Regions from separate parts of the Bacillus sp. AFS031507 genome, predicted to be linked through region 3. Evidence: riboswitches for the same ligand, from Rfam matches in the RefSeq annotation. Region 3 holds a riboswitch; each other region holds the start of a gene.
What was found. Region 3 has a riboswitch for glycine ahead of gcvT (glycine cleavage system aminomethyltransferase GcvT). Riboswitches for the same ligand answer to the same signal wherever they lie in the genome.

Region 1: another riboswitch for glycine. It lies ahead of COE25_RS07815 (amino acid permease); the one in region 3 lies ahead of gcvT (glycine cleavage system aminomethyltransferase GcvT).
Region 2: another riboswitch for glycine. It lies ahead of COE25_RS21615 (amino acid permease); the one in region 3 lies ahead of gcvT (glycine cleavage system aminomethyltransferase GcvT).
Region 4: another riboswitch for glycine. It lies ahead of glyA (serine hydroxymethyltransferase); the one in region 3 lies ahead of gcvT (glycine cleavage system aminomethyltransferase GcvT).

Annotation. Positions count from the first base shown of each region.
Region 1 covers NZ_NUOW01000006.1:221,848-224,995, reverse strand. The annotation lists gene COE25_RS07825 (DUF2935 domain-containing protein) at 1-607, shown strand, start outside; gene COE25_RS07820 (hypothetical protein) at 785-1,045, shown strand; glycine riboswitch at 1,317-1,397, shown strand; gene COE25_RS07815 (amino acid permease) at 1,563-2,927, shown strand.
Region 2 covers NZ_NUOW01000025.1:45,686-48,833, reverse strand. The annotation lists gene COE25_RS21615 (amino acid permease) at 1-969, opposite strand, end outside; glycine riboswitch at 1,315-1,414, opposite strand; gene COE25_RS21610 (response regulator transcription factor) at 1,805-2,572, opposite strand; gene COE25_RS21605 (sensor histidine kinase) at 2,569-3,148, opposite strand, start outside.
Region 3 covers NZ_NUOW01000003.1:85,151-88,298, forward strand. The annotation lists gene COE25_RS04260 (DEAD/DEAH box helicase) at 1-1,431, opposite strand, end outside; glycine riboswitch at 1,609-1,696, shown strand; glycine riboswitch at 1,700-1,779, shown strand; gene gcvT (glycine cleavage system aminomethyltransferase GcvT) at 1,866-2,972, shown strand; gene gcvPA (aminomethyl-transferring glycine dehydrogenase subunit GcvPA) at 2,991-3,148, shown strand, end outside.
Region 4 covers NZ_NUOW01000025.1:48,867-52,014, reverse strand. The annotation lists gene sdaAA (L-serine ammonia-lyase, iron-sulfur-dependent, subunit alpha) at 1-526, opposite strand, end outside; gene COE25_RS21625 (serine dehydratase beta chain) at 526-1,038, opposite strand; gene glyA (serine hydroxymethyltransferase) at 1,054-2,304, opposite strand; glycine riboswitch at 2,547-2,649, opposite strand; gene COE25_RS21615 (amino acid permease) at 2,762-3,148, opposite strand, start outside.

The sequences.
Region 1 (3,148 bases), on a different contig from region 3:
AACAATCGAAGCTGAAACAGAGGTTATAAGATTACGGGAATTTAAAATGGACTTATTAAGAAAACATCTGATTGGGAAAATAAAAATGCACCTTTCGCCAACCTTCATCAATCATATGGTCAATGAATTAGAGGAATACTTAAGAATTTTAATACACCTAAAAGCAGGGGAAGTTCCTCCTGTTTACCATGAACTACATCATCATCTTTTATGGTTATTAGATGCTGCGGGTCATTCAGAGGCAATTTCCTCTAATTTAGATAGTGTTGAAAAGAAACTCATTGAGAAAAGTAATACATTTAGGAAGAACTTTGAAGATTTTTACCTGAAATCAGTTGAACTAGCAGGATATTTAAGAACTAATTTGAACTCGTTCCCTGCTTTGTTAAAATTGAATTCAGACAGCCAGTTAGAAATAAAATTATTTCAAAATTTTCTACATGAAATAGAAGAACTTAGACTAAGTAAGCAAGCATTAGGAACATTCGCCCCCCTAATGGCGGATCATATGTACCGTGAAGAATGTTATTATCTTATGAAATTAGCAGAATCGGCAAATCTTGACTCACCCAATTGTGATCCTGCAAAACCTCGACGTATGGAGTGAGTTCACAAATCTGCCAAATATAATAACTAATAAAAGGTGAGGGGGAGTTTAAGTAAACACCCCATTTTTGCTGTTATGGAGATATTTGGATCATATAAAAAAACTTCCTAATTTTCCAAGAACATTGGACAGGGTTATATCCATATTCTATTGTATCAATACTTGAGGGTGTTCATTATGAGAATCAAAAGGGAAATACAAACCCAACCACAAACCATGATTGGTCAAGCATGGACTGGTAGACATGTGATCTTGCTTCACTGTACAAATAATAATCAATTTATTAATCTTTATAAAAGTTTCCATGCTCCGATTGAGCCTCCACGTCACAATTGTGCTGAAACTTTGTCGCAATTACTAAGTATCGGCTATCGTATAATCGCGATTACGCCCATCTCAGCAAATCATATTCAATATTTTTTGGTACTAGGAGATTAAGGATGCAGAATCAACGATTGCGATATAAATGAACCCAATCCCTTGCAGTGGGTTCATTTTTTGTTTCTCCATAAATCTAGATTCTCTGAAATTAATTATTGACAAAGTGATTGAATACTACTAAAATTAGAAATTATTTAACAATAATTTAGTTTGTGAGATAAGATGTAATGATGCATAACTTTTTTTAGCGGGGGATTTTGAACCATTTGTTCTTCTACATAAATTAAATACTAAGCAAGCTATGATTGCTATGGGTCAAACTATAGCAGGAGCAGCTTCTGGAGAGACCGCAGGAAATATGCGGCGCCGAAGGGTTCACAATCTCAGGCAAAAGGACAGAAGAGTACGAGTTTTATTTGTTATTCTGACAAAAGAGTAATGGATATTATTTGTTATTCTTATGACCGATGAGATTGGAGAAATTCCAATCTCTTTTTTTATGGTGTTTAACTCATTGTTCATATCTTCACATAGTGGACAAAGGAAATTATTACTAAATGAGGGGGCAAAAGAAGTGGCACAACAAGAATTAAAAAGAGATTTAAAAAATCGGCACGTACAACTGATTGCGATTGGAGGTACGATTGGTACAGGTTTATTCCTAGGTTCAGGGAAAGCCATTCAGTTAGCAGGTCCATCTATCATTTTTGCCTACTTAATTGTGGGTATCGCATGTTTTTTTGTAATGAGGGCATTAGGAGAACTTCTTTTATCAAATAAGGGCTATCAATCATTTACGGACTTCGCCGAGGATTATATTGGACCGTGGGCTGGTTATGTAACTGGATGGACCTATTGGTTTTGTTGGATTATGACAGCTATGGCTGATATTATTGCTGTTGGTGTATACGTGCAATATTGGTTCGATATCCCACAATGGATGCCTGCTATAGTCTGTTTAATTCTATTATTGGGACTAAATTTATTAACAGTAAAGCTATTTGGAGAATTAGAGTTTTGGTTTGCTTTAATCAAAGTGATCACCATTCTTGCTTTAATCATCATAGGGGTCATTTTGTTAATTATTGGATTTCAAACAGATTCAGGAACGGTTACAGTAAAAAATCTATGGAGCCATGGTGGTCTTTTCCCAAATGGATTATCAGGTTTCTTACTTTCTTTTCAAATGGTTGTCTTTGCATTTGTAGGTGTTGAATTAGTAGGTGTATCAGCAGCCGAAACATCCAATCCACAAAAAAATATCCCATCTGCAATAAATAAAATACCTTTAAGAATACTGTTTTTCTATGTGGGAGCCCTTATTATCCTTTTATGCATCAATCCATGGACGCAACTGAATGCAGCAAACAGTCCTTTTGTAAAAACGTTTAGTTTAGTTGGTATTCCGATTGCTGCAGGAATTATTAACTTTGTCGTCTTAACATCTGCTGCGTCTGCCTGTAACAGTGGATTGTTTTCAACGAGCCGCATATTATTTAATTTAAGTAATCATCAACAAGGACCCGCGAATTTTGCTAAATTAAATAAAAATCATGTACCGAGTAACGCATTATTTATATCTGCACTTGTTCTATCCGTCGGAGCTCTTTTAAGTAAGCTGATTCCAGAACAAGCCTTTGGTATCGTGACAACGATTAGTGCGATTTGTTTTATTTGGGTTTGGAGCATTATCTTAATTTGTCATCTGCGATATAAGAAATCACGCCCAGATTTACATGAAAAGTCGATTTTTAAAGCACCATTTACCCCATTTATTAATTATCTTGTTCTCTCGTTATTTGCATTTATTCTCATTATTATGCTATTTGCAGAATCAACTCGTGTCGCTTTATTAATGACACCATTATGGTTCATTCTTTTATTCATAGTGTATTCATTTAAAAGGACAAAGGGAAAAAATATTAGAATATCTGCGTAAAGTAGAATTCTTGCAATATAATAAAAATATTGTCACATGAAATGTATCGTGTTACTATTAGATGAAATTAAATTCCTTTAATTTGGTCCAGAGAGGCCAAAAAGGCAAAAGTAAACTTCATCATACTAATTATGTATATGAATGCCCTTTTGTCCTTTGGATGAAAGGGCATTTTATTTTTGCCCATAATCTTTTAATCAAAGTCCTGTGAGGCTTGAAAG
Region 2 (3,148 bases), on a different contig from region 3:
TTTTGCAAATGGTACAGGTGCATTTTTATCTCTGGCAAGTGAGTATACCATCCGGCTTGTACTGAAAATGGCGCTGTTACATGCCGAAGCTGCAGATGTTAGAACGACAAAATTGACGATACCAGCAGCTGCAGCGATACCAACCGCCACGAATACTTGAACGAATGGGCTTTTCTCTGGATTGATGGCGTTCCACGGATAAATACTCATTATGACAATAAGGGCGCCAATGTAGAAAATTAATACCCGAATAGGGATATTATTGATTGCTTTTGGGATAACTTTTTCCGGGTCTTCTGTTTCACCTGCAGTTAGTCCTACAAGTTCAATGCCAACAAACGCAAACACCACCATCTGGAATGAGAGGATAAAGCCATTTATCCCATTTGGGAACATGCCGCCGTGACTCCATAGATTCGTGAAACTGGATGCGCCTGAATTTGTGGAAAAGCCTTTAATAATCATGAAAATTCCGACAACAATTAATGCAAGAATCGCAATAACTTTAATTAAGGCGAACCAGAATTCCATTTCGCCAAAAAGCTTTACGGTTGCAAGGTTCATAACGAGCAAAACGACTAGTGCAATTAATCCTGGCATCCACTGTGGTACACTTGGAAACCAAAACTGAGTATAGAGACCAACTGCTGTTAAATCCGCCATTGCAATTGAAATCCAGCAAAACCAGTAGGTCCAGCCTGTAATAAATGCTGCCATATTACCTAAATAGTCTCTTACAAAGTCAACAAAAGAATGGTATTTCAAATTGGATAAAAGCAGTTCTCCAAGGGCGCGCATGATTAAAAAGCAAATGACCCCTGTAATCAAGTAGGCAAATAAAATCGATGGACCTGCTAAATGAATAGATTTACCTGCTCCAAGAAATAATCCTGTTCCGATAGCCCCGCCAATAGCGATAAGTTGAACGTGCCTGTTTTTTAATCCTCTTGACAATGTTTGTTCCTGCATATGAATTCCCTCTCTCTACTTTTCAAGGATGTTTGCAATTTTTTGATGGCTTTAAATAATATGTAAAATCAATAATTGCAAATGGATCCCAATGAAAGTTTAATATTTATTTAGTCAATTAGGCATAAATAAGCGCTTACATTTTTCTAAAAAATATATATTCAACAGGACAATCATGATGCGCCTCTCCAATTATTAGTTTTGTCTTTAACTCCTCCTTTTTTGTTTCTTACTATTTTTCTCCACAAAAAAAAGGACAGAGAAAAATAGGCGTTCCCCATTTTCCTCTGTCCTTTTACCTGAGAGTATAACTCCTTTGGTGGCACATGGCGCTCTCCAGAGACGCGTCCTATTGTGGTCCTTTTACCTGAGAGATTGAGCCCAATTTTTGGGACTTGCTCCTTCGGTGCTAAACGATGCGTTTAGTCTCTCCCACAATACTCATCCGCAATTATTAATATAATTAAATCCTAATCTATCGAAAGCATGATGTCAAATGAATTTTCTGAATTTAAATATTATTATAATTTTTTAGAAATATAGAGGGCATTGTTATCAGACACTTGTTGATGATTTTTTTGAAAATAGTTTCATTCTATTTCTCCCCCGATTTCCTATTTAAATACTTACAAAAAAGTGTAAAACTAGTTAAATCATAAACGTATCATTTTAGGTGAATTTGTATTTTTTAAGATTTAAAACATTCAGATATATATACCCATAGCTAAAGTCCTAGCTTTAAAACATATAAGAACGCAAAATTGATATAAATTAAGCGCAAACTTAAATCAATCAAAAAAAAAAAGCCAAAAACTAGATCTTGGCCCGTCGACCTTTATGGAGTTTTTTCCGGTACCTTTACAAGCGCTGATTTTCGAAACTCTGATGGTGAAAAGCCTGTAAGCCTCTTAAAGTTGTTACTAAAATAAGCTAAATCCGAGTATCCAACTCTCTCAGCAATTTCAGCTAATCGTAAGGTTGTTTTTAGTAACAAACGTTTGCTTTCCTCAATTCGCAGCTCGGTAATATAATCGACAAACTTTTTGTTCAGCTGTTGTTTGAATAATTGACTAAGATAACTAGGATTCATATGGACAGATTCTGCCGCATCTTTCAGTGTAATTTGGTCTAATGGTGTTTTTTCTAAATACTGCAAAACCTTTTCGATCGTTGAGGAAGGAAGATTTTCATCCTCATTTTTTGGAGTATTCCTTTTTGTCTCTTCTTTTGATTTCATTTCTAGCCACTTTTCAAGGCAATCTTTTAACTCGGTTTCCTCTACTGGTTTTAGAAGATAATCGGTTACCCCTGTTCGAATCGCATGTTGAACAAATTGAAACTCGTCATGAACACTGATCACAATGACATCCTGTTTCTTCTTCAATTGACTCAATTCTTTTACTAACGAAAGCCCGTCCATTATCGGCATTCGAATATCCGTTAACACTAGATCTGCATCATTATGCTTAATCCAGTCGAGCGCTTCTAACCCGTTTTCACATTCGTGGACCACTTGCAAAGGAAGCTTCAACTTGTTTATCGTCCACTTAAGAGCTGTTCGAACCCATCTCTCATCATCAACCAACAAGATATTTTTCTTCATACTCTCTCCTCCTCCACATGATGATCTAGTATCGGTAAATGGATCAATACCTCAGTCCCTGAACCCTGTTCACTTTGAATGGTTATTCCATACTCGGGTCCAAACAAATAATGAATTCTTTGATGAACATTTACGATTCCTATATTTTTCCCATCACTAGTGGCCGTTTTTAAGTCCATTCTTTTCTTGATTTCTTCTAAAATATGATCCTTTATTCCTTCACCAGTATCGGAAATGCGAATAACAACGGAAGATTCAGAATGACGGAAAGCTGATATCACAATTTTTAATTTTCTAGTATTAGGACCAAAACCATGAACAAAACAATTCTCAACCAACGGCTGGAGGGAAAATTTTACCATTTCCAGTTCCATTACCCATTGAGGAATATCAAACATGTACTCAAAACGGTCCTCAAAGCGAAACTTTTGAATCTGCAGATACATTTCACAAAAATTCACTTCTTCTCTAAAACTCACGGTAGATGAATGATTATTTAGATTATACCGAAGTAGTTTTCCAAGTGAGAAAGACATGGTTGCAATATTTTCCTGATTTTCTTCCAATGCCATACCC
Region 3 (3,148 bases):
CGCAAAATTATAAATCATGACATCCTTTTCCTGGCCCAGACGATGGATACGACCAATTCGTTGTTCGAGCCTCATTGGATTCCATGGCAAATCAAAGTTAATTATATGATTACAAAATTGAAGGTTAATTCCTTCACCGCCCGCTTCAGTTGCTATAAGGACTTGAGCATGCTTTTGGAATAATTCTCTCATCCAGTCCTTTTTTCCACGCTTAAAGCCGCCCCGAAAAGGGACAGATGAAATTCCATGCTGTTTTAAATACCATTGGAGGTACATTTGTGTTGCTCGGTATTCTGTAAAAATAATCACTTTATCATTTACTTTTTGAATTAATTCTAATGCTTTTTCCGCTTTTGAATTCTTCTGGACAGCTTCGACTTTTTTTATTAAATACTGAATTTGTTCTTCAAAAGCTGGGGTTGGATTTTCCTTTTTTTGGAGCATGTTTTTTAATGTATAAAAAACTGCTTCTCTACTGCTGCATGCCTCACGCTGTAATGTCATTACGGAGAATGAACTTGTCTGTGCCCAATTCCCCTCATTTTTTAATTCAGTAATTGACTCATAAAGATCTTTCTCCTCTTGAGTGCATTCAATTGGAATGGTTTCCACATGCCTTTTCGTCCACTCAATGCCTGTATCTGCCCGCCGGTTCCGAATCATAACCTTGTTTACTAATTCTTTTAAATGCTCATCATCATTTAATGAACGTGCATCTCGTTTGTATTTTTCAAAGAATGTCGTTTCGCTGCCTAAATGTCCTGGTTTTAATAATGAAACCAGATTAAAAATTTCCTCGATACGGTTCTGAATAGGTGTTGCCGTCAATAGTAAACAAAATTTCTTTTTCAGATTTTGGACAAATTCGTAGTTTTTTGTTTTGTTATTTTTAAGTTTATGGGCTTCATCAATGATAATAAGGTCATAGTCCTGCTTAAAAATTATGTCTCGATGAGGATTTCGTTTAGCCGTATCAATTGACGAAACGACAACATCGCACTGTTCCCACACATAGCTTTTCCTTTGTGAAATGGCTGGAATGAAAAATTTGCTATTCAACTCCATCGACCATTGAGTAACTAACGATGCAGGGACAAGAATTAATACTTTTTTCACCAATCCGCGAATCATATATTCTTTTAGAATCAGCCCGGCCTCAATCGTTTTTCCGAGTCCTACTTCATCGGCAAGGATGGCTTTCCCATTCATATTTTCAATTACTTGTTTAGCTGTTTCAAGCTGGTGAGGAAGTGGGGTTAGATTGGGTAAATGACTTGGTGCCAATAAACCTTTGAAATCTGGAATGACGAGATGTTTTTCAACTCCAATTGCTAGTTTAAAAATTTCCCAATTCCCCCATGGACCATCGTTTTCAATTCTATGTAAAAAATCATCCTTCCAAGAGGAATCAAATTCAATTTCGATCGACATGGTTCCAGCTCCTTTTTATTCAATTTCCAGCTATATGCTTTTCTAATAAAGTTATTGCTCAATGTATTATTTTAATGGTAGGATAATAATAGCTTTGAATGTTTTAAATATTTTAATAAGGTAATTTATTTTATAAGTATAATTAGTATGACCAATTTGGATAATATTATAATGCGAATGATAACAAGGGGAGAGACTACTTATGTAGCGCCGAAGGAGCAAGCAGAAATGTGAATCTCTCAGGCAAAAGAACTCTTGTAGGACGCAGCTCTGGAGAGCGCTGCTAGCTTTAAGCAGCCACCAAAGGGGAAAGCCTTTTTAGGTAAACTTTCAGGTGCAAGGACAGAGACCTTCTTACGTTTCATAGGAGGTTTCTGTCCTTTTTTACATTATCCATTGAATAATTTGCGCCAAAGATTGAAGGAGGATTAAGAATGTCTGAATTAAAACGAACTCCACTTTTTGATGTGTATAAAGAATGGGGAGGAAAAACCATTGATTTTGGAGGTTGGGCACTGCCGGTCCAATTCTCTAGCATTAAAGAAGAGCATGAAGCTGTTCGCTCTTGTGCAGGATTATTTGATGTTTCCCATATGGGTGAAGTAGAAGTAAAAGGCACTAATAGCTTAGCATTTTTACAAAAAATGATGACTAATGACATTTCAAAAGTAAAAAATGGAGGTGCCCAGTACACAGCCATGTGTTATGAAAATGGCGGTACTGTTGATGACCTGCTTGTATATAAGATTGAAGACAATCATTACCTTTTAGTAGTAAACGCATCAAATATTGAAAAAGATTACAAATGGCTTGAAGACCATTTAACTGGTGATGTCTCTTTAGAAAACTTATCGGAAAAAACAGCACAGCTGGCTATCCAGGGACCACTTGCGGAAAAAGTATTGCAAAAGCTTGCGGGAGATAATGATTTAAGCCAAATTGGCTTTTTCAAATTCCAACAAGATGTAATCCTAAATGGAAAAAAGGCACTTGTATCAAGAACTGGTTATACTGGTGAAGATGGCTTTGAAGTGTATTGCGATGCAGAAGATGTTGTGGACCTTTGGAGAGACATTTTAACTGCAGGTAAAGAAGATGGAGTAATCCCATGTGGATTAGGGTCACGCGACACACTTCGCTTTGAAGCAGTTTTAGCGCTTTATGGTCAAGAACTATCTCCAGAAATTTCACCACTTGAAGCTGGAATTGGCTTCGCTGTGAAATTAAACAAAGAAGATGACTTTATCGGGAAACAAGCGTTAATCCAACAAAAAGAAAAGGGCTTAACAAGAAAATTGGTTGGAATCGAAATGATTGATCGTGGGATTCCACGTCATGGCTACCCTGTATATAAAGGTGATCAGTTAATTGGTGAGGTTACAACTGGAACGCAATCACCCACGTTAAAGAGGAATATTGGTCTTGCCCTAATCAATGCAGAATTTGCGGGTATTGAATCCGAAGTTGAAGTTGAAATTCGCGGCAAACGTTTAAAAGCTACTGTAGTTCCAACACCTTTTTATAAAAAAGAAAAGAAATAACAGAAGGGAGTTAGGTTTATGAAACATCGCTATTTACCTATGACTGAACAAGATAAGAAAACTATGCTTGAGGCAATTGGAGTTTCCTCTATTGATGAACTGTTTAGCGATATCCCTGAGAAAGTAAGATTTAAGGGTGAGTACAATATAAAAGCGGCAAAGTCTGAAACAGACTT
Region 4 (3,148 bases), on a different contig from region 3:
TTGCGGATCCTACCTCTGCCTGGCAGCCTCCAGCCGCCCCTGAAATGAACGAACGGTTTGCAATGACAAACCCAAGCATACTTGCCGTAAACAACCCCATGACTAAATCTTTATAGGGTGTGCCATCATTTTTATGAAGCGAAAACAATACACCAGGCAAAATACCGGCTGCCCCAGCAGTTGGAGTGGCTACAATAACCCCCATCCGTGCATTGCTTTCAGAAGTTGCCAATGAAAAGCTCATTGCATTGCTTACATAACTACCTGACAGAGATTTACCTTGATGTACGTAATCATACATTTTCACGGCATCCCCGCCAGAAATTCCACTCGGTGCGGTTGAGGCATCTTTTATACCGCTATCAACGGCTTCTTTCATTTTGATCAATCGCTCTTCCATCATGCTAATAATGGTTTCTTGGTCTCTTCCTGATTTTTCTGTTTCCATCATCAACATGATTTCACCAATGGTTTTTTGTTCTCTTTCACAAGCTTCAATCAGCTCTTTCATGGACTGTATCTTCATTAAATTGCCTCCATAAGTACTTTCCCTCTTGGTTGATAAGAACTAGCAAGGACTGTAAAGTCATCGCCTGCACTTAAACGAATATCTACCATCTTCTCGTTAATCATAAAGATTTTTGATAAGCCTCCACCAAGTGATGCACCGCCAACCTTTACAACACGATCTTCGTGTTTCACTGTCACGATTGTTGTATTTGGGTGGTCATAGTAGTCACAGATATCTTCAAATTCGAAATTGTACTGCATGCCAACTTCTTTTGCCCACTCCAATGAATGTTTAATGCGTGTATCATCGGTATCCATCCCAAGCAATCCGCCAAGAAGTGCTTTATCTGTTCCATGTCCTTGATAAGTTTCAGCAAAGGAATCATAAAATACAATCTTGACCTCTTGTGGACATTCTCCTAACAGTTCATAAATAAATTTCCCGATAGATACGACACCTGCTGTATGAGAACTCGACGGTCCCACCATAATCGGGCCAATAATGTCAAAACAACTCTGAAATTCCATCCTCATACCCCTTTCTTATACTGTGATTGCCTGTTGAAATAACGGATAGACTCCACAAATTGCTTTGGTTGTTTCTTTTGCTTTCTCAAGTACGGCTTTGTCCCCTTTGCTCTTCAAAACATCAGCGATAACTTGCCCGATTTTCACCATATCATCCTGTTTCATACCTCGTGTCGTTAAAGCCGCTGTTCCCATGCGAATACCGCTCGTAACAAACGGCTTTTCTGGATCAAATGGAATGGTATTTTTATTTACAGTAATGCCTGCTTCTTCTAATAATTTTTCTGCTTCTTTTCCAGTTAAATTCCACGGACGTAAATCTAAAAGGACGATATGATTATCCGTTCCACCAGAAACAAGGGCTGCACCTTCATTTTTTAATGTTTTGCCTAGTGTGTCGGCATTTAGAATGATTTGTTTTGCATATTCCTTAAAGCTTGGCTGCAATGCTTCATTGAATGCAACCGCCTTAGCTGCAATAATATGCATTAACGGGCCGCCTTGAATCCCTGGGAACACCGATTTATTAATGACTTTTATCATCTCTTCATCATTTGTTAAAATAATGCCGCCGCGCGGTCCTCGCAACGTTTTATGCGTAGTGCTCGTTACTACATCTGCGTATGGAACCGGCGATGGATGAAGACCTGCTGCAACAAGTCCCGCAATATGCGCCATATCTACCATGAATTTTGCGCCAACTTGATCAGCAATTTGTCTAAACCGTGCAAAATCAATCGTTCTAGTGTAAGCACTTGTACCTGCAATGATCAATTTCGGTTTTTCTTTTTTCGCGATCGCTTCCAGTTCATCATAATCAATCAATTGAGTATCTTCTCTCACACCATAGGACACTACCTCAAACCATTTTCCTGAAACACTAACAGGACTTCCGTGCGTTAAGTGCCCGCCATGAGAGAGGTTCATCCCCATCACTTTATCACCAGGTTGAAGCAGTGCGAAAAATACAGCAAAATTTGCTTGTGCACCTGAGTGAGGCTGAACATTGGCATATTTAGCACCAAACAGCTGAGTTAGGCGGTCAATCGCTATTTGTTCTGCCACATCGACAAATTCACATCCGCCATAGTAACGCTTCCCTGGATAGCCTTCTGCATATTTGTTCGTCATCACACTTCCCATTGCTTCTAAAACATCTTGGCTTACGAAGTTTTCAGAAGCGATCAACTCCAATGTTTGATGCTGACGATGCTGCTCTTTCCTAATTGCTTCAAAAATAGTTGAATCATTTTGTTGTAAACTCAAACCGTTTCCCCCTTGATTCGTTGTATTAGCTACCTCTATCAGTGTTTAACCTCGGATTTTATCTGTTTATTCCCAAGATAAAATCTGAAGCGAAACCATACTTTTTTGCACGCAAAAAAGGACAGAAAAGGGTAGCACATGGCTTTCTTCTACCCTTCTCTGTCCTTTTACCTGAGAGTTTAAGTTCGATTAAGAACCTTCCCCTTTGGTGGCGTAAACTGTATACGCGCTCTCCAGAGTTGCGTCCAATTGTGGTTCCATCTACCTGAGAGATTTGTTCCAAGGGTCTTTTTGGAACTTGCTCCTTCGGTGGCGTGTAAACTTGCACTCTCCCACAATCATCTTCCGCTTATTTATTTTTATTATTTTCAGAATAATAGTTAATGGAATCTAAGTCAAGCTTTTTTGAAAGCGGAAACATTATTTATTAATAAAAGTCATTTTTTTGGGTTGCCACTTAATTTTCTGCTACTTGTTGTTGATTCTCCTGATCCGCATAATCCGCCTTCTTTGTCAACATCTTATAAATCGCAATCAGCATGATAAACCAAACAGGTGTTACGAACAAGGCAACACGAGTGTCTTCCGCAAGTGCAAGTACGACAAGGACGAACGCTAGGAAGACAAGGATTAAGTAATTGGAAAATGGATAAAGCGGCAATTTAAATTTGTTCACTTTTGCAAGATCTGGTCTGGTTTTGCGGTATTTCAAATGACTGACGACAGTAATACCCCAAATAAAGATGAAACATACTGTAGAAATACTTGTAATCAGCGTAAATACTCCTTCTGGCATTACATAGTTCAACACAACGGCAATTAAAATAACAACAGTGGAAAAGAA